Regions from separate parts of the Streptomyces sp. NPDC024687 genome, predicted to be linked through region 2. Evidence: predicted binding sites of a transcription regulator. Region 2 holds the regulator's gene; the other holds the start of a gene.
The links. The regulator HrcA, encoded in region 2, represses chaperone genes, less so after heat shock. The targets are predictions, from matches to a motif close to TTNGCACTCNGNNNNNCNGAGTGCNAA.
Positions count from the first base shown of each region.

Region 1: the regulator HrcA is predicted to act here: its motif matches at 4,495-4,521, upstream of groL (chaperonin GroEL).

Region 1 covers NZ_JBVHLJ010000006.1:440,560-455,187, reverse strand. The annotation lists gene ACZ39I_RS25645 (alpha,alpha-trehalose-phosphate synthase (UDP-forming)) at 1-540, opposite strand, end outside; gene ACZ39I_RS25640 (glucosyl-3-phosphoglycerate synthase) at 601-1,545, opposite strand; SAM riboswitch class I at 1,707-1,865, shown strand; gene thrC (threonine synthase) at 1,883-3,163, shown strand; gene ACZ39I_RS25630 (MoaD/ThiS family protein) at 3,160-3,435, shown strand; gene ACZ39I_RS25625 (cold-shock protein) at 3,878-4,084, shown strand; gene groL (chaperonin GroEL) at 4,684-6,309, shown strand; gene ACZ39I_RS25615 (NADH:flavin oxidoreductase) at 6,673-7,806, shown strand; gene ACZ39I_RS25610 (carboxylesterase/lipase family protein) at 7,897-9,420, shown strand; gene ACZ39I_RS25605 (hypothetical protein) at 9,481-10,050, opposite strand; partial or broken gene ACZ39I_RS25600 (hypothetical protein) at 10,139-10,955, opposite strand; partial or broken gene ACZ39I_RS25595 (DinB family protein) at 11,229-11,788, opposite strand; gene ACZ39I_RS25590 (DUF397 domain-containing protein) at 11,814-12,008, opposite strand; gene ACZ39I_RS25585 (helix-turn-helix domain-containing protein) at 11,992-12,831, opposite strand; gene ACZ39I_RS25580 (hypothetical protein) at 12,947-13,339, shown strand; gene ACZ39I_RS25575 (class I SAM-dependent methyltransferase) at 13,349-14,020, shown strand; gene ACZ39I_RS25570 (dihydrofolate reductase family protein) at 14,067-14,628, shown strand, end outside.
Region 2 covers NZ_JBVHLJ010000001.1:355,294-369,921, reverse strand. The annotation lists gene ACZ39I_RS01645 (S41 family peptidase) at 1-1,244, opposite strand, end outside; gene ACZ39I_RS01640 (hypothetical protein) at 1,290-1,766, opposite strand; gene ACZ39I_RS01635 (VOC family protein) at 1,903-2,292, opposite strand; gene ACZ39I_RS01630 (16S rRNA (uracil(1498)-N(3))-methyltransferase) at 2,310-3,059, opposite strand; gene ACZ39I_RS01625 (nitronate monooxygenase) at 3,056-4,132, opposite strand; gene dnaJ (molecular chaperone DnaJ) at 4,297-5,436, opposite strand; gene hrcA (heat-inducible transcriptional repressor HrcA) at 5,437-6,453, opposite strand; gene ACZ39I_RS01610 (MBL fold metallo-hydrolase) at 6,603-7,331, shown strand; gene ACZ39I_RS01605 (DUF3097 domain-containing protein) at 7,366-8,172, shown strand; gene hemW (radical SAM family heme chaperone HemW) at 8,352-9,584, opposite strand; gene ACZ39I_RS01595 (SpoIIE family protein phosphatase) at 9,615-11,594, opposite strand; gene ACZ39I_RS01590 (HAMP domain-containing protein) at 11,697-14,628, shown strand, end outside.

The DNA of each region.
Region 1 (14,628 bases), on a different contig from region 2:
GTCCACCGGCGCCCACGGCGTGTGCGAGAAGTGGGCGATGCGCAGGTCGGGACGGAGTTCACGGAGCATCCCCGGCACCAGGCACAGGTGGTAGTCCTGGACCAGGACCGCCGCCCCCTCGGCCGCCTCCTGAGCCAGCGCCTCGGCGAACGCGCGGTTGTACGTCTCGTACGACGCCCACTGCCGCCGGAACTCCGCGTCGAAGGACGGCTCCAGCGGGGTCTGGTACAGCAGGTGGTGGACGAACCACAACACCGAGTTGGCGATGCCGTTGTACGCGTCGGCGTGCACGTCGGCCGGGATGTCGAGCATGCGGACCCCCGCCTCGCCGACCCCGCGCCGGACCGCCTCGCGGTCGCCGTCGCCGAGCGCCGAGCACACCCACAGGGAGCCCGCGTCGGAGCCGATCGCCGACAGGCCCGAGACCAGCCCGCCGCCACCGCGTTTGGCATGCAGCGAGCCGTCCTCGCGCACTTCGTACGAGACCGGGCCGCGGTTGGACGCGACCAGCACCTGAGCAGCACTGTTGGTTGACGCCATACGCCTCAACCTAGCCCGGCCCCCAAACGCTCAAACGTGCGGTTGCGCACTTCCGCGCACTTACGCGACCTTCCGCTCCGCGTACTCCGCGATCTCCACCATCGGCGGCCGCTCCTCGGTGTCCACGGAGTACGTCCGCGGCTCGAAGCCGTCCCGGCCCCGCTCGAACTGGGTAATGGCGGGCCGGATCATATGGCCGCGGGCCAGCCTCAGCTGGGCGGTGCGGTAGATCGCCGCGGACATCCGGCCCAGGGCCTGACCGTCCTGGTGGCGGTGCTTGCGCACCCCGACGTCGACCTGGGCGAGGGCGTCGAGACCGACCAGGTGCAGGGCGTCGACCAGCATGCCCAGCTCGATGCCGTAACCCACGGGGAACGGCAGCTGCTCCAGCAACGAGCGCCGGGCCGCGTACTCGCCGCCCAGCGGCTGCACGAAACCGGCCAGCTGCGGCCAGTGCATGTTCAGCAGCGGGCGCGCCATGAGCTCGGTGACCCGGCCGCCCTGCCCGGCGGCGCCGCCCAGGGGACGGTCGTACATGCCCTTGACCAGGTCGACCCCGGGATCGGTGAGCAGCGGGCCGACGATGCCGGAGACGAAGTCCGAGGAGAACTCCTTCAGGTCGGCGTCGATGAAGCAGACGATGTCCCCGCTGGTGACCAGCAGGGAGCGCCACAGGACCTCGCCCTTGCCGGGCACGGCGGGTATGCGCGGGAGGATGTCGTCGCGGTGGACGACCCGCGCGCCTGCCGCGGCCGCGACCTCGGACGTACGGTCGGTCGATCCCGAGTCGACGACGACGATCTCGTCGACGAGCGGGACCTGTTGCATGAGGTCATGACGGATCACGGCGACGATGTCACCGACCGTCTCCTCCTCGTTGAGCGCGGGCAGGACGACACTGACGGTCTGCCCCGAGCTCCGCTTCGCGGCCATGATCCGGTGGAGCGGGCGATCAGTCGCGGACCAGGACCTGGTGGCCAGCCAGCGCTCGACTTCGTTCAGCACAGTGCGCGGCTCCTTAGCGTGCCCGCCGCTGGAAGCGGCTGATGGGTAGGTCATCTCGCGGTTCGGACGTCTCTCTCAACTGTCCTGGTCGTCGGTTACAGTCTTGAACAACGCGGATGACCATCGCATGTCCTGGGTGGCCGCCGTTAACAACTTCATACCGCTCATCCAGAGGGGCAGAGGGATACGGCCCGATGAAGCCCCGGCAACCCTCCAGTCGGTTCTCGTAGCGATCGCTGGCGATCGTCTCCGCGAGGCTCCCGACTCGGGAAGGTGCCAAATCCGTCTCACGGCGAAGTGCGTCGTGAGGAAGATGAGGAGAAAGGGCCTCGCCTCCATGGCTGCGCAGACTGTTGCAAGCACCACGAACTCCGTCGATCTGGGTCCCGCCGCGGCACTGAGCTGCCGCGAATGCGGCCACCGCGTCCCGCTCGGCCCGGTCTTCGCCTGCGAGGAGTGTTTCGGCCCGCTCGAGATCGCGTACGACTTCTCGGCCTACGAAACCGAGGAGCTCCGCAAGCGCATCGAGGCGGGACCTTCGAACATCTGGCGCTACGCCCCGCTGCTGCCCGTCCCCGCGGACGTGGCCGACAAGCCCAACATCAACCCCGGCTGGACCCAGCTCGTCAAGGCCGACAACCTCGCCCGCGAGCTTGGCGTGACCGGCGGCCTGTACATCAAGGACGACTCCGGCAACCCGACGCACTCCTTCAAGGACCGCGTCGTCGCGCAGGCCATCGAGGCCGCCCGCGCCTTCGGCTTCACCACCCTCTCCTGCTCCTCCACCGGCAACCTGGCCGGCGCCGTCGGCGCCGCCGCGGCCCGGGCCGGCTTCCGCTCCTGCGTGTTCATCCCGCACGACCTGGAGCAGGGCAAGGTCGTCATGGCCGCGATCTACGGCGGCGAGCTCGTCGGCATCGAGGGCAACTACGACGACGTGAACCGCTTCTGCTCCGAGCTGATCGGCGACCCGGCCGGTGAGGGCTGGGGCTTCGTCAACGTCAACCTGCGGCCGTACTACGCGGAGGGCTCCAAGACCCTGGCGTACGAGATCTGCGAGCAGCTGGGCTGGAAGCTCCCCGACCAGCTGGTCGTGCCGATCGCCTCCGGCTCGCAGCTCACGAAGATCGACAAGGGTCTGCAGGAGCTGATCAAGCTGGGGCTCGTCGAGGACAGGCCGTACAAGATCTTCGGCGCGCAGGCGGAGGGGTGCTCGCCGGTGTCGGTGGCGTACAAGGCCGGGCACGACGTGGTCCGCCCCCAGAAGCCGGACACCATCGCCAAGTCGCTGGCCATCGGCAACCCCGCGGACGGTCCGTACGTGCTGGACATCGCGCGTCGTACCGGCGGTGCGGTGGAGGACGTGAACGACGAGCAGATCGTCGACGCGATCAAGCTGCTGGCGCGGACCGAGGGGATCTTCGCGGAGACCGCGGGTGGCGTGACGGTGGGTGTGACCCGCAAGCTGATCGAGAACGGCGTCCTCGACCCGACGAAGACCACGGTGGTGCTGAACACCGGCGACGGTCTCAAGACCCTGGACGCGGTGGCCGGTACCGGGCTCACCGCCACGATCCGTCCGAATCTGGACTCTTTCCGAGAGGCTGGCCTCGCATGAGCGTCAACGTCCGCATCCCCACCATCCTGCGCACCTACACCGGCGGCAAGGCCGAGGTGCAGGCCGAGGGTGGGACCCTCGCCGAGGTCATCTCCGATCTGGAGAAGAACCACACCGGTATCGCGGCGCGTGTTCTCGACGACCAGGGCAAGCTGCGGCGGTTCGTGAATGTGTACGTGAACGACGACGATGTGCGGTTCGAGCAGGGGCTGGAGACGGTGACGCCCGACGGGGCCGGAGTCTCCATCATCCCGGCGGTCGCCGGCGGGTGACCGTATGACTGGTCATTACCTTCGGTAACAGAAATTACCGAGTGTTCATCCGATTGCCCTCTCCGCGAAGAAGCGGAGGGGGCAATTCTCTATGGTTGAGCACGGTACAGTTGGGGAACCTGCTGCTTCCTTCATGCCGCACGCATATGAGTTCCGACTTCGGATGCGACGAGAAGTAGCCAAAGTGTGTGGGTTCTTTGCGTCTTATGCTCCTTTTGTGGGGCCCGACTTGCCCCGAATTCGGGCGAATTCTCACTACATTCCGGACCCCTTCCGTCCGGAATTCTCGTCCGATTGACCTGTTGCAGACGGCAGTTGGACAGATACATTCAGCCGCGGTCGACGCGTTCCGGCGCACGCCCCCAACCATGTGGGGGGTGAGGTCTGACCCGGATCCATGAAGTGTGGATCCGTGCAAGGGCCAGTAATAGGGGAGTTAGGCATGGCTCAGGGCACCGTCAAGTGGTTCAACGCGGAGAAGGGGTACGGCTTCATCGCGGTCGACGGTGGTGCGGATGTATTCGTCCACTACAGCGCGATTCAGATGGACGGCTACCGCACCCTTGAAGAGGGCCAGCGGGTCGAGTTCGAGATCTCGCAAGGTCAGAAGGGGCCGCAGGCGGACATGGTTCGTCTCGCGACTGGCTGAAGCACGCGCCGGGTAACAACAGCGTCGTTCTTCGTTCTTCTTCGGAGGGCTCGTACCCCATGGGGAGTCATGGGTACGGGCCCTTCGGCATGCGTGTGCCTCCGGAGGGCGAGCAGTGTTCGTCTGCGGGTCCGGTGGGGGCGGGCGTTGTGCGCAGTTCCCCGTGCCCCTGAATGCCTGCGGCGGCCTGTTTCGGTCCGGTGGGGGCTTGGGTGGCGCGTGCGGTGTGTTGGGGGTCGGTGCCGGGACGCCGGCCGCTGCGGGCGGACACCCCCCACCCCGTCCCCTGCGCGCCGTACGCGGGTTGCGGCCCGTGTCGTCACAGGTCACGCCCGGGGCCTGCCGCCCCCGGACCACCCGCCCGGGCGGCCCACTCACCCCCGCCCCGGGGGCCCGATACGCGAGAGGCGCTTGCACTCGACCATGCCGAGTGCTAATCATTGGCGTTAGCACTCTGAAGGTGAGAGTGACAAAGATGGACCGGGTCGGTGAGGCCCGCAGGCCTTGTGGGGCAAGGATCCACAGGCCGGCGAGCCGTCCGTCGCGGGCGCGGGCGCGGTCCGAAGGAATCACCCCCAGTCCTGGAGGGACCACTTCACATGGCCAAGATCATCGCGTTCGACGAGGAGGCGCGGCGCGGCCTCGAGCGCGGCATGAACCAGCTCGCGGACGCCGTCAAGGTGACGCTCGGCCCCAAGGGCCGCAACGTCGTCCTCGAGAAGAAGTGGGGCGCCCCCACGATCACCAACGATGGTGTTTCCATCGCCAAGGAGATCGAGCTCGAGGACCCGTACGAGAAGATCGGCGCCGAGCTGGTCAAGGAAGTCGCCAAGAAGACGGACGACGTCGCCGGTGACGGTACGACCACCGCGACCGTGCTCGCCCAGGCCCTGGTCAAGGAAGGCCTGCGCAACGTAGCCGCCGGCGCCAACCCCATGGCCCTCAAGCGCGGTATCGAGAAGGCCGTCGAGGCCGTCTCCGCCGCCCTGCTCGAGCAGGCCAAGGATGTCGAGACCAAGGAGCAGATCGCCTCCACGGCCTCCATCTCCGCCGCCGACACCCAGATCGGCGAGCTCATCGCCGAGGCGATGGACAAGGTCGGCAAGGAAGGCGTCATCACCGTCGAGGAGTCCCAGACCTTCGGTCTGGAGCTGGAGCTCACCGAGGGTATGCGCTTCGACAAGGGCTACATCTCGGCGTACTTCGCCACCGACATGGAGCGGATGGAGGCGTCGCTCGACGACCCCTACATCCTGATCGCCAACTCCAAGATCGGTTCCGTCAAGGACCTGCTCCCGCTCCTGGAGAAGGTCATGCAGTCGGGCAAGCCGCTGCTGATCATCGCCGAGGACGTCGAGGGCGAGGCCCTGTCGACCCTGGTCGTCAACAAGATCCGCGGCACCTTCAAGTCCGTCGCCGTCAAGGCCCCGGGCTTCGGTGACCGCCGCAAGGCGATGCTGAACGACATCGCCATCCTCACCGGCGGCGAGGTCATCTCCGAGGAGGTCGGCCTCAAGCTGGAGAACACCACCATCGACCTCCTGGGCCGCGCCCGCAAGGTCGTCATCACCAAGGACGAGACCACCATCGTCGACGGTGCCGGCTCCTCCGAGCAGGTTCAGGGCCGGGTCAACCAGATCCGCGCCGAGATCGAGAACAGCGACTCGGACTACGACCGCGAGAAGCTCCAGGAGCGCCTGGCGAAGCTCGCCGGTGGCGTCGCCGTCATCAAGGCCGGTGCCGCGACTGAGGTCGAGCTCAAGGAGCGCAAGCACCGCATCGAGGACGCCGTTCGCAACGCGAAGGCGGCCGTCGAGGAGGGCATCGTCGCCGGTGGTGGCGTGGCCCTCATCCAGGCCTCCTCGGTCTTCGAGAAGCTGGACCTGGAGGGTGACGAGCTGACCGGCGCCAACGCCGTGAAGCTGGCCCTGGAGGCCCCGCTCAAGCAGATCGCCGTCAACGGTGGTCTCGAGGGTGGCGTCATCGTCGAGAAGGTGCGCAACCTGCCCGTCGGCCACGGCCTGAACGCCGCGACCGGTGAGTACGTCGACATGATCGCCGAAGGCATCATCGACCCGGCGAAGGTCACGCGCTCTGCCCTGCAGAACGCCGCCTCCATCGCCGCGCTGTTCCTCACCACCGAGGCCGTCATCGCCGACAAGCCGGAGAAGGCGGGCGCTGCCCCGGCCGGCGGCGGCATGCCGGGCGGTGACATGGACTTCTGATCGACCCCTGGCCGCCAGGCCTGACGGTTGATCAACGTCCTTGCCGGGGGCGGCACTTCCTGGAAACAGGGGGTGGCCGCCCCCGGGCTTTTCTTGCGCTATGCTTGATCACGAGCCGCCCGACGTGAACTTCCGTCGGTCGACTACGCGTTGGTGGTCCAAGGAAAGACGCCCCGCTTCCTGCGGGGAGATGCAGGTGCAAGGCCTGCCCGGCGCTCCACAAGAAGCCCGCCCCACAGTCGTGGGGCGGGCTTCTTCCATGCGTGGCCCGACTCACAGCGCTATCGGAAATCCTGGGGCCGATGAGGCGGTTGACTCCTGGGTACTGTCCATGCGCATGCACATACCGAGGAGTACCCCCACGTGACCGCCCCCGCCACGCCTCCGGCCGCCTCCCGGGCCGCCGAGATCCTCTCCCGTCCGGTCCACATCAACGGTCTGACCGTCCCGAACCGCATCGCGATGGCGCCGATGACCCGGTACTTCTCCCCGGGCGGTGTCCCCGGTGAGGACGTCGCGTCGTACTACTCCCGCCGGGCGGGGGCCGGAGTCGGTCTGATCGTCACCGAGGGCACGTACGTCGGCCACGAGTCGGCCGGGAACAACGGCAGCGTCCCGCGGTTCCACGGTGAGGAGCAGCTGGCGGGCTGGGCGAAGGTCGCCGAGCAGGTGCACGCGGCGGGCGGCACCATCGTCCCGCAGCTGTGGCACATCGGCATGGTGCGCGAACAGGGGCAGCCGCCCTACGCCGACGCCCCCGCGGTCGGCCCCTCCGGCATCCGTCCCGGCGCCGACGAGCCCACCGGCAAGGCGATGACCCAGCGCGACCTGGACGACGTCATCGGCGCGTTCGCCGAGGCCGCGGCCGCCGCCGAGCGCATCGGCTTCGACGGTGTGGAGATCCACGGAGCCCACGGCTACCTCGTCGACCAGTTCCTGTGGGCGGGCACCAACCGCCGCACCGACGCCTACGGCGGTGACCCCGTCGCCCGTACGAAGTTCGCGGCGGAGATCGTCGCGGCCGTACGCGAGACGGTGTCGCCGGAGTTCCCGATCATCTTCCGCTACTCGCAGTGGAAGCAGGAGGCCTACAAGGCGCGGCTCGCCGAGACGCCGGAGGAGCTGGAGGCGATCCTCGCCCCGCTCGCCGCGGCCGGTGTCGACGCCTTCCACGCCTCCACCCGCCGCTACTGGCTCCCCGAGTTCGACGGCTCCGACCTCAACCTCGCCGGCTGGACCAAGAAGCTCACCGGCAGGACCACCATCACCGTCGGCTCGGTCGGTCTCGACGGCGACTTCATCCGCGGCTTCGCGGGCGAGGGCTCCCCGGTCAAGGGCATCGACGACCTGCTCGACGCCCTGGAGCGCGAGGAGTACGACATGGTCGCCGTCGGCCGCGCACTGCTCCAGGACCCGCAGTGGGCGGCGAAGGTACTGGCCGGCCGCTTCGACGAACTTCAGCCGTACGACGCGTCCGCGCTGAAGTCGTTGAGCTGACGGCACAAGGCTCCCCGGCTTGGTTGACTCGGGCAAGGGACGTGGGCTGGAGTGAGGCGAAGCAGCCCCGACCTGTGAGGAGTTCGACCGATGACGTCAGCCGAGGGTCTCGAAGTGCGCACCGCGGCCGGTGCCGTGCGCGGGCGGGCCGAGGACGGACTGGTGGTCTTCCGGGGGATCCCGTTCGCCGAACCGCCGGTGGGCGAGGCGCGGTTCCAGGCGCCGCGGCCCGTGCAGGGCTGGGAGGGGACCCGGGAGGCGTACGACTTCGGGCCCCCGCCCCCGCAGGAGTCCGCCTTCCAGGCGCGCGCGGGTGCGCTGGAGACGCCCACCGGCGACGACTGGCTGACGGTCAACGTCTGGACGCCCGGCACGGACCCGTCGGCCCGCCGCCCGGTGATGGTGTGGATCTACGGCGGCGCCTACAAGCTGGGCCACTCCGGCAGCCCCGGCTACGACGCCCAGCACCTCGCGCGCGCCGGTGACCTGGTCGTCGTGACCCTCAACTACCGCCTCGGCATCGAGGGATTCGCCCTGCTGGAGGGGGCGCCCGCGAACCGGGGGCTGCTGGACCAGGTCGCGGCGCTGGAGTGGGTGCGGGACAACATCACGGCGTTCGGCGGGGACCCCGGGCAGGTCACGGTGTTCGGGGAGTCGGCCGGGGCCGGGTCCGTGGCCTCGCTGCTGGCGATGCCGAGCGCGCGGGGACTGTTCGGGCGGGCCGTCGCACAGAGCGTGCCCGGCCCGTACTTCTCCGCCGAACTCGCCCGGGACATAGCCGTGGAGATCGGCAAGGAGGCGGGTCTGGCGCCGACCGCTGCCGCGCTGTCCGCCGTGGATCCGCGGGAACTGCCCACGGCCGGGGAGCGGTTGAGCGCGCGGATGCGCGAGTACGACGACCGGTGGGGGCAGGTGGCCCCCACCGCGACGCCGTTCGCACCGGTCGTCGACGGCGAGGTGCTGCCCACGACCCCCTGGGAGGCGCTGGCGGCGGGCGCGGCGCGGGACGTGGAACTGCTCGTCGGGCACAACCGCGACGAGTACCGGCTCTTCCTCGCCCTCGGTGAACAGCTCGGCAGGATCACCGAGGAGCAGGCGGCCGCGGCGCTGCGGATCTTCGCGCCGGGCCCGGACGGCGAGCGCTCCTACCGCGAGGCCTTCCCGGACGCCACCCCGACCGGACTCCACGAACGCGTGCAGACGGACTGGCTGTTCAGCATCCCCTCCCTGCGGCTGGCCGAGGCGCAGACCGCGGGCGGCGGCCGGGCCCACCTCTACGAACTCACCTGGCCCGCACCGGCGTTCGGTGGCGCGCTCGGTGCCTGCCACGGCCTGGACATCCCGCTCCTGTTCGGCACGTACGACGCGGACCTCGGGAATCTGCTGTTCGCGGGGACCGGGGTGCCGGACGAGGCGAGGGCACTGACCGCGCGCTTCCAGGCGGCGTGGACGGGCTTCGCGCGGACCGGGGACCCGGGATGGCCGGCGTACGACGGCGAGGGGCGCGCCACTCAGGTCCTGGACGCCACGCCGGAGGTGCGGCCGTACCCGGAGGAGGTCTCGCGGCGGCTGTGGGAGGGGTACGACTTCGCGGCGCTGCCGCTGCTCAAGTAGGTCTCCCGGTCTCCCGTGCTCCCGTGCTCCCGGGCTCCGGGGCGTTCGGGCGTTCGGGCTCTAGAGATTGCCGAGCGGCTCGATGTCGACCCGCACCGGGGTGCCCCACACCCGCAGCACCTCGTAGTCGGTGAACTCGTGGACGAGCCGGTACGCCATCGCGGCGCGCGGTCCGCGACGCTGGGCGTTGATGTACAGCTCGGCCTCGTGCCGGTCCCGCCTCGGCGTCCCGCACAGCTGCCACTCCTGGCCGGTCCACAGCTCCGGCAGCCAGCGCTGCTGGGGCTGGGGGCGGTCCTCGCGGACGCCGTAGCGGGAGGGAGTGGGTTCGGCGGAGCGGGGGCGGGCGGCGGGACCGTTGATCTCGGCGCGACGGGCCGCCCTGCGCCGGGTCTCGCACAGCAGGCACAGGTCGGGGGCGTTCTCGTCGACCGGGCCGTTCGGGTGCTCGGCGCAGCGGGTGGTGGGGACGGCGGTGGTGACGGTGGTCTCCAGCAGCTCCAGGGCCCGCTTGAGGTCCGTCCTGACCTCGTGCAGCTTGGCGTCCGGGGCGTCGCCGGAGAGCGACTCGCCGTGCTCGCCGAGGAGACGGAGGGCGCGGCCTAGGGCGGTGAGCTGGGCGTGGTTCATGGTCCCAGTCTGCGTAATCCTTGAGTTTTTCGGTATCGAGGGTGCATCCATGGTGTCCCGGGGTGGTGTCGGCGGACCGCAGGAGCGGTCACACGGGCGTCCCTTCTTCTCGTTTCAGGGACATCGCGGTCCGGATCTCGTTCGCGCGGGCGTGGATCTCGGGGGCGGGCAGGAGCGAGGCGGGGCGCGCGGGGGCGTATCCGTCCCGGCAGCCGTTGCACAGACCCCCCGGCAGGGCCTCCGGAGGGCCGGGGACTCTGCACTCCGCGCACTCCAGGATCCGGTGGGGCGCTTGGGGAAGCGGCAGCTCCGGGGGCACTTTGTCGGTCAGACGGCGACGGGAGCAGGGCGGCCGGGTGGTGGACCGGGGTCGGCAGCCCGCTGGTCAGGGCGTGGCGTACGACCTCCTCGCTCGCCCCCCGGGCGAACCACTCGCCCACCAGCGGGGCGAGGGCCGCGCAGTCGGCGGCGGAGAGGGACAGCGAGGGGGCCTCGCGGCCCAGCGCGGCGAGGAGGATGTGGGCGCGGGAGCGGGTGGGCGGGCGGTGTTCGGTGTCTTCCGGTACGTCACCCCTCGTGAAGGCCGCCCACCAGTCGTCATCGCGTGCGGTACGGGACCACCACGATCGGGTGATCCAGCGATGCCCTCCGGAAGCGGAGTCCAGGCGTTCGCGCCCCCGGCGCAAGTGGCCTTCCTGTTGGAGGCGGTTGAGGGCCGTGCCGAGCGCACATTGCCCGTACGGCAGCGTCTTGGCCAGCGTCTTTACGGAGATGTCGGCGCCCTCGGGGAGGCGGTCGAGGTACGCGGCGATGGCGGCTTCGCGGGGTGGGAGGTAGGCGAAGTCGTGCGCGGTGCGGGGGCGTTGGTCGGGGACGCTGCGTTTGCCGTACCCCGGCTTGGCCATGGGGTGCGGGGATGCGTGCGCGGGCAGGAAGGCAGGACTAAGCTTGGCGTCAGCCACGGGTCGACTCGCGTTCGATCTCGTAGGTCAAGCCCCCGCAGGTGTTGGTAGCACCTGGCGGGGGCTGTTCGTTATTCGGGCACGCTAGACGATCGTAACGCTGCGTGGCAAGTCGAACGCGTCAAGTCAACACGCGGGGTGGGAGGGCGGGTTGGGGCCCTCCATCCATTCCTTGAAAAGAGGGCTCGGAGCTGGAGGCTTGAGCTTCGGGGCCGGTCAGCCCATGCTCTTGGCGCCGTCCAGGGACTCGCGGATGATGTCGGCGTGACCCGCGTGCTGAGCGGTCTCGGCGGCGATGTGCAGCAGCACCCTGCGGGCCGACCAGCGGGCCCCAGGCTCGTTCCAGGGCGCCTTGGGCAGTGGGTGAGAGACGTTCAGGTCGGGCAGGGCGGTGACGAGTTCGTCGGTGCGGCGGGCCGTCTCGTCGTAGTCGGCGAGCACACCGGGTAGTCGGCGAGCACACCGGCCAGCGTCTCGCCGGGCTGCATTCGGAACTCGTCGGCCCGTCGGGCGAAGTCTTCCTCGGTCATCGCGGTGAAGTCGGGCATGGCCGCGGGGCCGTTGAGGATGAAGTCCGCCCAGTGTCGCTCCACCGACGTGACGTGCTTGATCAGGCCGCCCAGACACAGCTCGCTGGCGGTCGTCCGCTGCCCGGCCTGCTCGTCGGTGAGGTCGCGGGTCGTGAAGCGCAGGAAGCGCCGGCTGTGGGCCAGCGCCTCCAGCAGGTCGGTGCGCTCGTCGGTGGCGGTGGCGGTGGTGTGTGTGGTGTCGGTCATGGGACCACGCTAGGAGCCGTATAGGTCAGATCCTGACCTCTACGACCGCCTCGACGAAGGCGGACCATGACTCCGGCCGGAGCATGAGCTTCGGGCCGTGGGGGTTCTTGGAGTCGCGGACGGGGACGGTGGTGGGGTGACCGTCGGCTACTTCCAGGCAGTCGTCGCCGGTGCCACCGCTGTACGTGGACTTGCGCCAGGACTCAGGGGTGTTCCTCATGTGCGTAATCCTGCGCCATCGCCCTGATCAAGACCAGGGACTTCTCGCGGGGGAGGGCGGATGACGTGAGGAGTTCGTAGTAGAGCCGGTAGCGGGCGACGCTCGCGGGATCGTCCTCCAGCCGTCCGGTGTCGACTCCCTCCAGGTAGACCAAGGGCGGAGCGTCGTCGAAGTCCATCAGCTTGATGGAACCCTGCATCGCCGGGTGGGCTCCCGCGTCGAACGGCAGGACCTGGACGATGACACGGCTCCGGTGGGCCAGGTCGACGATGTGGTTCAGTGCCTCGCCCATGACCGCTCGGCTGCCCGTGACCCGACGCAGCGCGGCTTCGTCAACCACGGTCCACAACAGCGGCGTTGTTGGATCGGCCAGGATGCGGGTCCGCTCCATCCGGCCCTTCACCAGTTCCTCGATCACGTCGTCCGGAGCTGTCGGCTGATAGGCACGGCAGACGGCTCGTGCGTACGCGGGTGTCTGGAGCAGGCCGGGGATCAGCATCGACGCGTATTGCCTGATCGCCGTACACCTCGCCTCCGCCTCGGCGGCCTCCGCGAAGTGCTCCCGGTACTTGGACTTCGCCGACGCCCCACAGTTCCGCCGGAAGAAGTCCTCCGTCCCCAACACCTCATCCAGCAACCGCGCGTACTCCGACTGCATCCTCCGCGTACCCGACTCCAACTGCCCCACGAACGACCCGCTCACGAACAGCCGTTGCCCCAACTCCTCCTGGCTCAGCCCCGCCTTCTCCCGCGCGTGCCGCAACTCCGCGCCCAGCAGCGCCCTCGGGGACGACGACGGGTCCAGATCCTTCGGTCCTGCCATGCCCAGCTCCCGATCCAGCAGACGAGGTTGTTGGGACGCCCTGTCTGGCCAGGTTAGAGCCGCACCCGACACGCTGTGTTGCGAATCACCAACTCTGCGTGCCGATGGAGGAAGCGTGCGGTCCACCCAAGAAGTCCTGGAGTCCCTGCGGGAGGCGCTCACCGGCGTAGGTGTCGTCCTGCCGTCCCTCGCCGTCGACCCCCTCACCGGCGCCGGTGACGAGCCCTTCCCGCTGGTCGACCTGGGGCGCTGCAACGTACGGACGGCCGAGCGGCTGGCGTCCGTACTGCGCGGGGAGCGGCCACCGGTGGGGTCGTACGTCGTCGACGAGCGGGACGGGCGCGTGGGGGAGGTGATGGGGCACCTGTCCGGAAGAGTCCAGCTCAGGCCCCTCGGTGGCGGGCGGGAGTGGGACTGTCCGCCGGAGTCCACCGGGCCCGCGCCGCAGGCCGACGTACTACGGGCCAGGGTGCGGAAGGCCAACAGGGAGGGACGGCTGCCCTGTTGAAATGGACCCATGCCGCTCCTGGACGCCCTCGCTCGCTTCAACGACGCCCACCCCTGGTCCCACAACGCCCACTTCCACCCGTGGCTCATGCGCCGGCTGCCCCGCCGCTACGACCGTGCCCTGGACGTCGGGTGCGGATCCGGAGACCTCGCCCGGCTGCTGGCCACGCGCGCGACACACGTGCACGGCATCGACAGCGACGAGCGCATCATCGACGCGGCGAGGGAGTCGACCGATCCCGGCCTCCCCGTCACCTTCTCCGTCGCGGACGCGCTGTCGTACGACGAGGGGGGCCGTTACGACGTCATCACCTGCGTCGCCGTACTCCACCACCTGCCCCTGACCGAGACCCTCACCCGCTTTCGGCAGCAGCTGGCCCCCGGTGGAACGCTGGTGATCGTCGGGCTGACGCGAGAAGACACCCGCGTACAGGCTCTCCTCGGCCTCGTGTCCGTACCGCTCAACCTGGTCACCGATTGGGTCAAGAACAGGGGACGCAGGGCACCACGGCGTCCCGTCGCGATGACCGCCCCGACCCGCCCGGCCGACGTACCCCACACCGAATTCGTCCGGGAGGCTCGCCGCATCCTCCCCGGGGTCCGGCTGCGGCGGCGCCTCTTCTGGCGATACACCCTCGTCTGGAAAAAGGTGCGCGGGGATGTCGATCCAGGCAGGCTCTGAACGACGCAGGGGGTGAGAGCACGACATCCCACGAGAGGTGAAGGCCATGCCCAAGGTCCGGGTCCACAACGTGACGATCTCTCTCGACGGCTTCATGGCCGGTCCGAACCAGCGACTGGACGCCCCGTTCGGCGACGGCGTCGGCTGGGGCGACGAGCTGCACAGCTGGTTCATCTCCGCGTCCGAGGACGCGGCCGCGGGGAAGACCGGGACCGATGTCGACCACTTCGTCCGCGGTGATCAGAACATCGGCGCCACGATCATGGGGCGGAACATGTTCGGTCCGCAGCGCGGGCCGTGGGAGGACGAGTCCTGGCAGGGCTGGTGGGGCGAGAACCCGCCCTACCACCACGACGTCTTCGTCCACACCCACCATCTGCGCCCGGACCTGGAGATGGCCGGCGGCACCACCTTCCACTTCACCGACGAGCCGCCGGAGACGGTCCTGGGGCGCGCGTTCGACGCCGCGGACGGCAAGGACGTCCGGATCGGCGGCGGGGCGGCGGTCATCCGGCAGTATCTGCGCGCCGGGCTGATCGACGAACTGCACGTGGCGATCGCGCCGCTCCTCATCGGCGGCGGCGAGCGGCTGCTCGACGACCTGGGCG
Region 2 (14,628 bases):
TCGCGGACCTCGCCGGTCTCCCGCTCGACGAGCAGCACGCGGCCGTCGTGCGCGGCGACCGCGGCCCGGCTGCCGTCGGGGGCCATGGCGAGCCCCAGGACGCGGCCGAGCTGTCCCGCTGCGAGGCGGCGCGGGGTGGCGCCGGGGGCGAGTCCGGTGGCGGGCGCGAACTCCAGGGCGTCGTCGCCCTCCGCGTCCGTCACCCACACCACCCACTCCTCGCCCTCGGTGCGGAAGGTGCGCGGCAGCCGGGCCCGGACGCCGGGTTCGGCGGCCAGCGCGCGGGCCGGGCCCGATCGGTGGGTGACCCAGTGGACGGCGCCGCGCACGGCGACCGCGCTGCCGCGTGCGGTGTGGTCGGGGGCGGCCGAGCCGAACCAGCGGGAGGCGTCCACGGGGAACGGCTGCCGGTCGGCGCGCTGTCCGCCGAGCCGGACCTCCAGGCGGCGCGGTTCGGCGCCGTCGAGGTCGTCGAGGATCCACAGCTCGCCGGCGGAGGTGTAGACGATCCGGGTGCCGTCGCCTGCCGCGTGCCGGGCGTAGTAGCCGTCAAGGGGGGTGTGCCGGCGCAGGTCGGAGCCGTCGGCGAGGGAGGAGTAGACGGCACCGGTCCCCTCGTGGTCGGAGAGGAAGGCGATCCGGTCGCCCGCCCACACGGGGTACTCCAGGTTTCCGTCCAACTCCTCGTGGAGCCGTACGAATTCGCCGTCGCCGTCGCGGTCGATCCACAGCTTCCCCGCGGTGCCTCCCCGGTAGCGCTTCCACCAGGCGGCCTCGCGGCCCATGGGAGCAGAGAGGATCACGGTCGCCGGGCCGTCGGCGACATGGCCGACGGGGCCGTACGGCAGGGTGGTGCCGGGGCCGCCGTCGAGCGGGACGGTGCGGGCCCAGCTGCGGCGCAGGCTGGCCTGGCCGTGGGTGGTGATCGCGAGGACCTCGCCGTCCGGGGTCCAGCCGCGCACCTGGGTGCGGGCACTGCCCCAGTGGGTCAGCCTCCTGGACGGTCCGCCGTCGACCGGGGCGATGTGCACCTCGGGGGCGCCGTCGCGGGCGGAGGTCCAGGCAACGGTGGTGCCGTCGGGCGAGATACGGGGGTGGGTGACCGGCACGTTGTCCGCGCTGACCCGCCAGGCGCGCCCGCCGTCGAGCGGCGCGAGCCACACGTCGTCCTCGGCGGTGAAGGCCACCAACTCGCCCCGCAGGTGCGGAAACCGGAGATATGCAGACGTCGCAGGCTGTGTCACCCGATTACCCTACGCACGGGCGGTGCCCGTGCACAGAGGTTTCGATCACTTGCCGTCGGGCCAGCACTGCGGGTCGTTCTGGCACCAGATCGTCTTGGTGACGGTCACGGTGACGGTCGGGCCGGGCTGCCTCGGGTTGCCGGCCGGGGGCGTGGGGGTGGCATTGCAGTCGCCGAGCCCGTCGACGCGGAACCACTGTCTGCCGCCGACGGTGGCGGTGAGGTCCCCGCGCACACACGCGCCGCTGACGGTCCGGGTCACCTTGCCCTTGACGGTGATGTCCTTGCCGTCCCGTGTCTTCCCGTCGCAGTCGACGGTGGCGACGGTGTTCACACTGGAACTCGGCGTCCGGTCGCCGTTGTCGTACGAGGCCGTGCAGGTCAGCCAACTCACGTCGGCCTTCTGCCGGTTCAGCTCCTTGGTGACCAGCTGGTCGGTGGTGTACGCCACGGTCGCGGAGCTGACCGCACCGGTCGGATCGCAGGCGGCGACCCCGCCCACGGCCAGCACGGCAACCCCCATCACACCCGCTGCTCGCACCCCGCGCGGCCGACGCCCGTTCCGTCTCAACGCCACCATGGAGGGCAGCCTGCCACCGTCCCGCCCGGGACGGTAGGGCGCATACGGCCACCTGTGCGCCGGTCGGGTGCCGCGGTGCTCAGGTGCGCAGCAGCCACTCCTGGAGTTCCACCAGGTTCCCCTCCGGGTCCTTGAGGTGGGCGACGCGCATGCGGTCCGTCATCGGGGACGGGCCGTGCAGCAGGGTGGCGCCGCGGGCGGCGATCTGCTCGCAGTAGGTGTCCAGGTCGTCGACGCGCAGCACGACCAGGGACCGGTGGCCGGTGGCCGTGTCGCCCAGTTCGCCGAGGACCGCCGCCATCATCGACCGGTCCTGCAGGGCTATGCCCGCCGAGCCGGTGGCGGGGCTGAACTTCTCGTACGGCCCCTGCGTCGCCCCCGACTGGGGCTTGAGGCCGAGGACCTCGGCGTAGAAGCGGTAGCAGGCGGCGAAGTCGGTGACGAGCAGGCGTACCTGTGCGAGTTCCACAGCCGTCCTTCCAAGGGTCAGGACCAGCGGCCGGTACGGCCGAGGAGCAGAGCGGTCGCCGCGGTTCCGGCGGTCGACGTGCGCAGCACGGTGGGCCCGAGGACGTAGGCGCGCGCACCGGCCTCCTCGAAGAGCGCCAACTCGTCCTTCGCGACGCCTCCTTCGGGACCGACGACCAGCACGATCTCGCCCTCGTCGGGGAGTTCGGCGGTGGCCAGCGGCTCGCTGCCGCGTTCGAAGTCGGAGTGGAGCACGGCGGCGAAGTCGGCTTTGGCGAGAAGTGCGGCAACCTGCTTGGTACTTGCCGCGTCCGCGATCTCCGGGAAGCGGACCCGGCGGGACTGCTTGCCGGCCTCGCGTGCGGTGGCCCGCCACTTGCCGAGCGCCTTCAGGCCCCGGTCGCCCTTCCACTGGGTGATGCAGCGGGCCGCCTGCCAGGGCACGATGGCGTCGACGCCGACCTCGGTCATGGTCTCTACGGCGAGTTCACCGCGGTCGCCCTTGGGGAGGGCCTGGACGACAGTGATGCGGGGCTGGGCCTGAGGTTCCTCGGTCACCGAGTCGAGCTGGACGATCAGCCGGTCCTTGCCCTCGGCGGCGAGCACCACGCAGTCGGCCCGGCGTCCGGCGCCGTCGGTGAGGATGACGTCCTCGCCGGGCTGGAGCCGTTTCACGGAGACGGCGTGGCGCCCTTCGGGGCCGTCGAGGACGTACCGTCCGTCGCCGCCCGCGTCGAAGTGCTCGACCACGAACACCGGTGCGGTCATCGCAGGTCTCCCTTGCCCGACAACGCTGTCCTCGCTGCGTCGAGTTCGGCCGCGAGTATCTCCACGAGCTGCCCCGCGGGCAGGTCCCGTGCCATCCGGTGGCCCTGGCCCGCCCACAGCGCCATGCCCTGGGCGTCCTTGGCCTTGGCGGCGGCCTTGCGGAGCGGGGCGGTGAGGTGGTGGACCTCGGGGTAGGCGGCGGGCGCGTACGGTCCGTGCTCGCGCAGGAAGCGGTTGACCAGGCCGCGGGCCGGTCTGCCGGAGAAGGCGCGGGTGAGCTCGGTGCGGACGTAGAGCGGGTTGGTCAGCGCCTGCTTGTGCACGTCGTGGGCGCCGGACTCGTGGCTGGCGAGGAACGCCGTGCCGAGCTGGGCCGCGCACGCGCCGGCGGCGAGGACGGCGGCGATCTGGCTGCCACGCATGATGCCGCCGGCGGCGACGACCGGAATGGTCACCGTCTCGCGGATCTGGGCGACCAGGGAGAGGAGTCCGAGGCCGGAACCGTCCTGCTCGGGGAGGTCGCGGTGGGTGCCCTGGTGACCGCCGGCCTCGACGCCCTGCGCGATGACCGCGTCGGCGCCCGCGTACTGCACGGCGAGGGCCTCTTCGGGGGTGGTCGCGGTGACGAGGGTGAAGGTGCCGGCGCGGCGCAGCGACTCCAGGGCCTCGCTGCTCGGGATGCCGAAGTGGAAGGAGGCCACCGGCACGGGGTTGTCGAGGAGTACGGCGAGCTTGGCGTCGTACCCGTCGTCACGGCCGCTGTCGCGGTCACCGAGTTCGGTGTCGTACCAGGTGGCCTCGCCGGCCAGCTGGTGGGCGTAGACCTCGACGGCGGCGGGGTCGGCGTACTCCGGCTGCGGCATGAAGAGGTTGACGCCGAAGGGGCGTCCGGTCAGCCCGCGCAGCTGCTTGATCTCCTGGTACAACCCGTCGGCCGTCTTGTACCCGGCGGCGAGGAATCCGAGCCCGCCCGCATCGGACACGGCGGCGGCGAGGCGCGGCACGGAGACGCCGCCCGCCATGGGGGCCTGCACGATCGGATGAGGGAAGAGATCGGTCAGTGCGGAGGACATGACGGCATGTTGTCACGTCCTCCGCACAAGTCCGAATCGGCCCTTGGACAGCTCACGTACGCCCGTTGAACGCATCCTTCAACCGCGAGAACAACCCTTGCTGACCGGGCTGACTGTGTCTGCCCGGGGGACAACCCCCGGACCCCCGGCAGTCGTCCCCCAGCTCAGGTACGCCCGTTGAACGCGTCCTTCAACCGACTGAACAACCCCTGCTGCCCTGGCTGGAACTGCCCCGTGGGCCGTTCCTCGCCGCGGAGTTTGGCCAGCTCGCGCAGGAGGCGTTCCTGCTCGGGGTCCAGCTTGGTCGGGGTCTGGACCTCGACGTGGACGATGAGGTCGCCCCGGCCGCCGCCGCGCAGGTGGGTGACGCCCCGGCTGTGCAGGGGGATCGACTGGCCGGACTGGGTGCCCGGGCGGATGTCGACCTCCTCCAGGCCGTCGAGGGTCTCCAGCGGGACCTTGGTGCCGAGGGAGGCCGCGGTCATCGGGAGCGTGACCGTGCAGTGCAGGTCGTCGCCCCGGCGCTGGAACTGCGAGTGCGGGAGTTCGTGGATCTCGACGTACAGGTCACCGGCGGGACCGCCACCGGGGCCCACCTCGCCCTCGCCCGCGAGCTGGATCCGCGTGCCGTTGTCCACACCGGCCGGGATCTTGACGGTGAGCGTGCGACGCGAGCGGACCCGGCCGTCGCCGGCGCACTCGGGGCACGGGGTCGGGACCACGGTGCCGAAGCCCTGGCACTGCGGGCACGGGCGGGACGTCATGACCTGGCCCAGGAACGACCGCGTCACCTGCGACACCTCACCGCGGCCGCGGCACATGTCACACGTCTGAGCGGAGGTCCCCGGCGCCGCGCCCTCACCACTGCAGGTGGTGCAGACGATCGCCGTGTCGACCTGGATGTCCTTCGTCGTGCCGAAGGCCGCCTCGTCGAGCTCGATCTCCAGCCGGATCATCGCGTCCTGGCCGCGCCGGGTGCGCGAACGCGGACCCCGCTGCGAGGCCGTACCGAAGAACGCGTCCATGATGTCCGAGAAGTTCCCGAACCCACCGGCCCCGAAGCCGCCCGCGCCACCGCCACCGGCCTGCGAGAGCGGGTCGCCGCCGAGGTCGTAGACCTGCTTCTTCTGCGGGTCCGACAACACCTCGTAGGCGGCGTTGATCTCCTTGAACCGCTCCTGGGTCTTGGGATCCGGGTTGACGTCCGGGTGCAGCTCGCGTGCGAGCCGACGGAACGCCTTCTTGATCTCATCCTGCGACGCGTCGCGGCGCACGCCGAGAACGGCGTAGTAGTCCGTGGCCACTTACGACTCCGCCAGGATCTGTCCGACGTACCGTGCCACTGCGCGTACCGCTCCCATCGTTCCCGGGTAATCCATGCGGGTCGGTCCGACCACGCCGAGCTTGGCGACTGCCTCGCCGCCCGAACCGTAACCGACCGACACCACCGAAGTGGAGTTGAGTCCCTCGTAGGCGTTCTCGTGACCAATACGTACGGTCATGCCCGAATCCCCGGCCTCACCAAGGAGCTTGAGGAGAACGACCTGCTCCTCGAGAGCCTCCAGGACGGGCCGGATGGTGAGGGGAAAGTCATGTCCGAAGCGGGTGAGATTCGCGGTGCCGCCGATCATCAGCCGCTCCTCGTTCTCCTCGACGAGCGTCTCCAGAAGAGTGGAGAGCACTGTCGAGACCGTACCCCGGTCCTCGACGTCGAAGCCTTCGGGCAGGTCCTCGACCAGTTGCGGCACATCCGCGAACCGCCGCCCGGCGATCCGGCTGTTGAGCCGCGCCCGCAGATCGGCGAGCGAGGCCTCGCCGAAGGGGGCCGGGCAGTCGACCATGCGCTGCTCGACCCGGCCGGTGTCCGTGATCAGCACGAGCATCACGCGCGCGGGGGCGAGCGAGAGCAGCTCCACGTGCCGCACGGTCGAGCGGGTGAGGGACGGGTACTGCACGACGGCCACCTGCCGCGTGAGCTGCGCGAGCAGCCGCACGGTGCGGGCCACGACGTCGTCGAGGTCCACGGCGCCGTCGAGGAAGTTCTGGATCGCGCGCCGCTCGGGCGCGGTCATCGGCTTGACGCCCGCCAGTTTGTCGACGAACAGCCGGTAGCCCTTGTCGGTCGGGATCCGCCCGGCGCTGGTGTGCGGCTGGGCGATGAAGCCCTCGTCCTCGAGGACCGCCATGTCGTTGCGGACGGTCGCCGGGGAGACTCCGAGGTTGTGCCGCTCGGTCAGGGCCTTCGACCCGACCGGCTCCTCGGTGCCGACATAGTCCTGGACGATGGCGCGCAACACCTGAAGCCTGCGTTCACTCAGCATCGCGCACACCTCCAGAAGTCGTTCCCTTGCGCCTTGCCTGGCACTCTGTCCGCCCGAGTGCCAGCGTCCCCCGGCCAGTGTACGGCGGTGGGGTACTCCTCGGGCAAGGCTGGTCCTGGCGGGACCGGTCGTACGGCTAGCGTCGCGGTATGACGGTGACTTGGGAAGAGCTCGGGTGGGAGCGGGTCGCGGCCGGGGTGGGACGGTGCCGGCTGCCGGGCTGGGACTGTACGGCGGGCCTGGTGATCGGCGCGGACACGGCCCTGTTGGTGGACGCGGGCTCCGGCCTCGCGGAGGGTGCCCGGCTACGCGCGCAGGCCAAGGAACTGGCCGGCCACCGTGTGACCCATCTCGCGCTCACCCACCCCCACTTCGACCATGTCTTCGGGGCGGCGGCGTTCGCGGGGGCGGAGGTGTTCGGCGCGGTGGGCGTGGAGACGGTGCTGGCGGGGCGGCGCGGCCGCGCGGAACTGCGGGCGGACGCGGTGCGCAACGGACTGGACCCGGCGGTGGCCGACGAGGCGGTGGACGCCCTCCTCTCGCCCCGGCATCACGTCTCGGGCGAGTGGACGCTCGACCTCGGCGACGGCCGCCAGGTCCTGCTGGCGAACGTCGGCCCCGGCCACACGGCCCACGACCTCGCCGTCCTCGTCCCCGGCGCCCCGGAGGTCGTCTTCTGCGGCGACCTGGTCGAGGAGTCGGGCGAACCGCAGGCGGGCCCGGACGCCGTACCGGCGCACTGGCCCGCCGCGCTGGACCGGCTGCTGGCACTGGGCGGCGAGGACGCGCTGTACGTGCCCGGTCACGGAGCGGTGGTGGACGCGGCGTTCGTGAGGGCCCAGCGGGACGCGCTGGCCGCCCGTTTCGGCGTGTCGTAGTGATCCCCGGGCCGGTTCTCCTATCGTCATCCGAATGCGCCAGTACTCCGCCGACGTGACCCCTCCGTGGAAGAAGCCCAAGCCGGTGCCGGAGGTGCCCGCCGAGCCCGGTCTGGTGGTGGAGGAGCCGGGCACGGGTTTCTGCGGCGCGGTGATCCGCTGCGAGGCGGGCACGGTCACTCTGGAGGACCGCTTCGGCAAGCACCGGGTGTTCCCGCTGGAGCCGCGCGGTTTCCTTTTGGAGGGCCGGGTGGTGACGCTGGTGAAACCGCCTTCGAGCGGTCCGGTACGGCCCTCCCGTACCGCTTCCGGGTCGGTGGCCGTCCCCGGCGCACGCGCACGCGTGGCCCGCGCCGGCCGTATCTACGTCGAGGGCCGTCACGACGCGGAGCTGGTGGAGAAGGTGTGGGGCGACGACCTGCGCATCGAGGGCGTGGTCGTGGAGTACCTGGAGGGCGTGGACGACCTGCCGTCGATCGTGGCCGAATTCGCGCCGGGCCCGGACGCCCGGCTCGGCGTCCTGGTGGACCACCTGGTGCCGGGCAGCAAGGAGTCCCGTATCGCCGCGTCGGTGACCAGCGAGCACGCCCTGGTCGTCGGACACCCGTACATCGATATCTGGGAGGCCGTGAAGCCGTCGGCCCTGGGCATCGAGGCGTGGCCACGGGTACCGCGCGGCCAGGACTGGAAGACGGGCGTGTGCAAGGCCCTGGGCTGGCCCTCGGAGAACACGGGCGCGGTGTGGCAGGCGATCCTGAAGCGGGTGGGGTCCTACCGGGACCTGGAGCCGGAGCTGCTGGGGCGGGTGGAGGAACTGATCGACTTCGTCACGGCGCCGTAGCGGATACGCGCGGCGGGTCTGCGGGCGGGTCGTACGGCTGCGGGTTCGTTGTGGCTGGTCGCGCGTGTGACCGACCGCAGCCGCAACCTGCTCAGGGGCGCGGGGCTGTATCGATGTGCGGCTACCGCCGCGTGGGCGCGACCAGCCACACAATCCGCCGAGTCACCCGCACCAGGCGCCTAATCCACCAGGTCCCTGACCACCGCGTCCGCCAGCAACCGCCCCCGCAGTGTCAGCACGGCATGCCCCTCCGCGTAGGGCCCGCTCTCCAGCAGCCCCTCCCCCAGGGCCCGCCGGGAAGCCGCGAGCCCCTCCTCCCGGAGCAGCGACAGCGGCGCCCCCTCCCGCAGCCTCAGTTCCAGCAGGATCCGCTCGACCCGCCGGTCCTCCTCCGAGAGGAGCTCGCGGCCGGCCCCCGGTGACTTCCCGGAGGCCAGCGCAGCCGCATACGCGCCGGGATGCTTCACGTTCCACCACCGCACCCCGCCCACGTGCGAGTGCGCCCCGGGTCCGGCGCCCCACCAGTCGGCGCCCCGCCAGTACAGCTCGTTGTGCAGGCAGCGGCCCGCCTCGGAGGTGGCCCAGTTCGACACCTCGTACCAATCGAATCCGGCCTCTGCCAGCACCGAGTCCGCGATCAGATAGCGGTCCGCGTGCACGTCGTCGTCCGTCATCGGCACCTCACCCCGACGGATACGACGGGCAAGCTGCGTGCCCTCCTCGACGATCAGCGCGTACGCCGACACATGGTCGGGGCCGGCGCCGATCGCCGCCTCCAGGGACGCCCGCCAGTCGTCGTCGGACTCGCCGGGAGTGCCGTAGATCAGGTCGAGGTTGACGTGCGAGAACCCCGCCGCGCGGGCCTCCGCCACGCACGCCTCGGGCCGCCCCGGCGTGTGCGTGCGGTCCAGCACCTTCAGTACGTGCTGCTTCGCGCTCTGCATCCCGAAGGACACCCGGTTGAAGCCGCCCTCCCGCAGCGCCGCCAGATACGCCGGGTCCACCGACTCCGGGTTCGCCTCGGTGGTCACCTCCGCGTCCGCGGCCAGCCCGAACTCGTCACGGATCGCCCCCAGCATCCGTACGAGATCCCCGGCGGCCAGCAGCGTCGGCGTACCGCCCCCGACGAACACCGTGCGCACCGGGCGCGGGTCGTCGCCCAGGACCTTCCGGGCCAGGCGGATCTCGTCGATCAGCGTGTCCGCGTAGTTGTCGCGGGAGGCCAGCACCCCGCCCGAACCGCGCAGCTCGGTCGCGGTGTAGGTGTTGAAGTCGCAGTAGCCGCAGCGGGTCGCGCAGTACGGAACGTGCAGGTAGAAGCCGAGAGGGCGGTCGGCGGACCCGGTGAGCGCGGACGCGGGGAGTGAGCCGTCGTCGGGGACGGGTTCGCCGTCGGGGAGTGCGGAAGGCATGTCCTCCATTGTCCAGCACCCCGCGGACACCTACTCCGCCTGCAGCACCAGCAGCGCCAGATCGTCCTCCGGCGGCCGTGCCCCGAACTCGTGCACCAGCCGTTTGATGCGCTCCGCGATCAGCTCGGCGTCCAGCCCCGCGCATCCGGCGAGCGCCTCCGCGAGCCCGTCCTCGTCGTCGAACTGCCGGGGGCCGCTGCGCCGCTCGGTCACCCCGTCGGTGACGCACAGCAGGGTGTCGCCGGGCCGCAGCTCGAAGGTCTCGCTGGTGTACGTCTCGTCCTCGACGACCCCGAGCAGGGTCTGCGGCCGCGCGGCCGTACGGACCTCACCGCCCGATCCGAGCAGCAGCGGCAGCGGATGTCCGGCGGAGGCGAGGGTGCAGCGCACGCCGCCGTCGAAGGGCGCGAGCTCGCCGTACAGGACGGAGAGGAAGCGGTTCTGCGGGCCGTCGCCGGGGTTCATGGGGCGTCCGCCCGCGGCCGCCAGGGCTCGTGCGGCGGCGTCGGCGGCCTCCGTGGCGTCGTCGAGGAGCAGCTGGTTGAGCCGGTCCAGGACGTCGGCGACGCGGTAGCCCTCACGGGCCAGCAGCCGGAGCCAGGGCCGCGCCAGCCCGATCACCACAGCCGCCTCGGGGCCCTTGCCCTGGACGTCGCCGACGGCGAAGCACCAGCGGCCGTCGCCGGCCGGGAAGAGGTCGTAGAAGTCGCCGCTGGGTCCGCCCTTGTCGTACGGCTCGTACACCAGGGCGCTGCGCATCCCGGGGATCTCGGCGACCGCGCCGGGCAGCAGACCGCGCTGGAGGACCGCGCTGATGGTGGCCTGGCGCGCGTACTGGCGGGCCGCGCCGATGGCGAGCGCGACCCTGCGGCTGAGGTCCTCGACGAGCCCGGTGATCTCGTCGGGGAAGGAGATCAGCCCGGCCCTGCCGATGACCAGGGTGCCCAGCGGGCGGGCACCGGCGGTGAGTCGGTAGGCAAGCGCGGAGCCGTGTGTGCCGTGCGGGCCCAGTGCCTCGCCGGGCCAGGGGAACGGCACGGGCCCGGAGTGGTCCGGCCCCGAGGGGCCCGGTGGCTCCTTCTCCAGCGCCTGCCGCAGGTCCTCGATCCGGGTCTCGGAGCAGTGCCACACGCGGGCCAGCCGGGGCCCGGACACCGCGTGCTCGCCCCGGCCCGTCCCGTCCTCGCCCGGGCGGGGGGCGCCCCAGCGGCCGGCGACCTCGTCCTCCAGCCACACCGCGCACCAGTCGGCCAGCCGCGGCACGATCAGCTGGCCGGCGAGCGCGGCGACCAGGTTCTCGTCGAGCTGCCCGGCGAGCAGGTCGGAGGCCTCGGCGAGGAAGGACAGGGCACCGCGGTTGAGCCAGTCCCGGTCCGGTTCACCGTGAGACGTGGGCGGGGCCGGGGCCGGGGCCTGGTTCGGGGGTGGTTCCGGGGCGAGTATCCCGGCGACCCGCAGCCCCCGCTCGCGCGCCTTCTCCCCGGCGTACGCCTGGAGCCCGTCGAGGGTGTCCTTCCCGCCCGGCGGCATTTGCGCCCACACGGTCTTGGCGCCGGTGCGGTAGGTGATGCCCCAGGTCTCGGCGAGGGCGGCGACCAGGCGCAGTCCGCGCCCGTACTCCGCCGTGCCGTACGAGTGTTCGGGGTCGCTGTCTCGAGGGGCGCGGGAGGGGTGATGGTCGAGGACCTCGACGACGAGGGCGCCGGTGTACGCCTCCAGGCGGCAGTCCACCTCGATGTCGGTGCCCGCGTGCACGACGGCGTTGGTGACGAGCTCGCTGACCACTACCACGGCGTCGTCGCCCTGCCGGTCGCTGAGGAACTCGCTTCCGGGCAGGGCGAGTTCGGCCCATTCGGCGACCGCCGCCCGTAACAGGGCGCGGGCCGAGCCCGGGGCGAGCGGACCGCCGGGGAAGGCTGCGTGGACGTGCGGGAGCGTGCCGTCGCCGCCCCGCGCGGGCGGATCGGACGCACGGGCAACGGACTCCCGTTGCGCAGGAATGGCCCCCATGTCCGTCTCCCGGAGCAGTTCGGACGAATACACCTCGGTCGATGCGGACAGAGTGACAGACTGGCCACGCCCATAAGCGCCGAGTTACCGAAGTGGGCCGCCATGAGTGAGAACAGTGGTACGCCTGTGCTCGAAGAAGGACAGAACGCCGACCGGATTCGAGCATCGGATCTGCGTCCCCTGCTCGCCGCGATAACTGCTGCCCGCGACGGCGCCTTCCGCCGGATGCCGGAGTCCGGGGACGGGATCGTGGCCGAACTGACGGCTGTCTTCAATCAGTTGGTGGACCGCAATGTCCACTTCACCGGTGAGGTCAACCGGGTGAAGCGGGAGCTGGTGCGGCACGGCCGGCTCGACGAGCGGCTCTCCCCCAGCCCGGGGCAGGGCACCTGGACCTCGCGGGTCAACGACGTGAACCAGCTGCTCGACGCCCTGGTGGTCCCGGCCGCCAACGCGACCCGGGTCCTGGACGCGGTGGCCGGCGGCGATCTGACCCAGCGGGTCGACCTGCACGACGGCAACCGGCAGCTGCGCGGTGATCTGCGACGGCTGGGCCGGGCCGTGAACAAGATGGTCGACCAGCTCTCCCTGTTCACCGGCGAGGTGACCCGGGTGGCCCGTGAGGTCGGCACCGAGGGCCGGCTCGGCGGGCGGGCCAAGGCGACCGGGCTTTCGGGGAGTTGGCGCGATGTGACCGAGGCGGTCAACACCATGGCCGCCCGGCTGACCGCCCAGGTCCGGGACATCGCCCTGGTGACCACGGCGGTGGCCCGCGGCGACCTGACCCGTACGGTCACGGTCGAGGCGACGGGCGAGCTGCTCGAACTGAAACTGACCGTGAACACGATGGTCGACCAGCTCTCCGCCTTCGCCGACGAGGTGACCCGCGTGGCCCGCGAGGTCGGCACCGAGGGCCAGTTGGGCGGCCGGGCCCAGGTGCGCGGGGTGTCCGGGGTCTGGAAGGACCTCACCGACAACGTCAACTTCATGGCCTCGAATCTGACGTCGCAGGTCCGGAACATCGCCCAGGTGACGACGGCGGTGGCCAACGGTGACCTGAGTCAGAAGATCACGGTCGACGCGCAGGGCGAGATCCTGGAGCTGAAGTCCACCATCAACACCATGGTCGACCAGCTCTCCGCCTTCGCCGACGAGGTGACGAGGGTCGCACGCGAGGTCGGCACTGAGGGCAATCTCGGTGGGCGAGCTCAGGTGCGGGGTGTCAGTGGCGTCTGGAAGGACCTCACCGACAACGTCAACTTCATGGCGGACAACCTGACCTCCCAGGTCCGCAACATCGCGCTGGTGTCGACGGCGGTGGCCCAGGGCGACCTCGGCAAGAAGATCACGGTCGAGGCGAAGGGCGAGATCCTGGAGCTGAAGTCCACCATCAACACGATGGTCGACCAGCTCTCCGCCTTCGCCGACGAGGTCACCCGCGTGGCCCGCGAGGTCGGCACCGAAGGAAACCTGGGCGGTCAGGCGCAGGTGCGGGGCGTGTCGGGCGTCTGGAAGGACCTGACGGACAACGTCAACTTCATGGCCCTGAACCTGACCTCACAGGTGCGGAACATCGCGCAGGTGACCACGGCCGTGGCCAACGGCGACCTGTCGAAGAAGATCACCGTCGACGCCCGCGGCGAGATCCTCGAACTGAAGGACACCGTCAACACGATGGTGGAGCAGCTGCGGGCCTTCGCCGACGAGGTCACCCGGGTGGCCCGCGAGGTCGGCACCGACGGCCGGCTGGGCGGCCGGGCCCAGGTCCTCGGCGTCTCCGGGGTCTGGCGGGACCTGACCGACAACGTCAACTACATGGCCGACAACCTCACTTCGCAGGTCCGCAACATCGCCCAGGTGACCACGGCCGTGGCCAACGGCGACCTGTCCAAGAAGATCGACGTCGACGCGCGCGGCGAGATCCTGGAGCTGAAGACCGCCATCAACACCATGGTCGACACGCTCTCCTCCTTCTCCTCCGAGGTCACCCGCGTGGCCCGCGAGGTCGGCAGCGAGGGCCAACTCGGCGGCCAGGCACGCGTCGAGGGCGTGTACGGCACCTGGAAGCGCCTGACGACCAACGTGAACGAGCTCGCCTCCAACCTGACCACCCAGGTCCGCGCGATCGCCGAGGTCGCCTCCGCGGTGGCTCAGGGAGACATGTCCCGCGCCATCACCGTGGAGACCCAGGGCGAGGTCACCGAGCTCAAGGACAACATCAACCTGATGGTGGCCAACCTCCGCGAGACGACCCGGGCCAAGGACTGGCTGGAGTCCAACCTCGCCCGGCTGGCCGCCCTGATGCAGGGACACCGGGACCTGATGGAGGTCGCCGACCTGATCCTGCGCGAGCTGACCCCGCTGGTGAACGCCCAGTACGGCGCGTTCTTCCTGGCCGACCCGGACGAGGACGGCGCCTCGCTGCACACCGCCGTTCCCGCGAAGGGACTGGCGTTCATCGCGGGCTACGGCTCGGCACAGGGCGCGACCGTCGACACCGGCGGCATGCCGGTCCACGGTCTGGTGCGCCAGGCGGCCCGCGAGAAGAAGCGGATCCTGGTGGAGGAGGCCCCGCCGGACTACATCAAGATCAACAGCGGGCTGGGTGAGGCGGCCCCGAGCAGTGTCGTCATCATCCCGATCCTCTTCGAGGACAAGCTCCTCGGCGTGATCGAGCTGGCGTCCTTCTCCCGCTTCTCCGATGTCCACCTGGCGTTCTTCGACCAGTTCGTGAACACCATCGGCGTCGCCATCAACACCATCATCGCCAACTCCCGCACCGAGTCCCTGCTGGGCGAGTCCCAGCGCCTGGCGATGCAGCTCCAGGAACGCTCGGACGAACTCCAGATGCAGCAGGCGGAGTTGCAGCGCTCGAACGCCGAACTGGAGGAGAAGGCGGCCCTGCTGGCGACCTCCTCCCAGTACAAGTCGGAGTTCCTGGCGAACATGTCGCACGAACTGCGCACCCCGCTGAACTCCCTGCTGATCCTGGCGAGGCTGCTCTCCGACAACCCGGACGGCCATCTCTCCGACC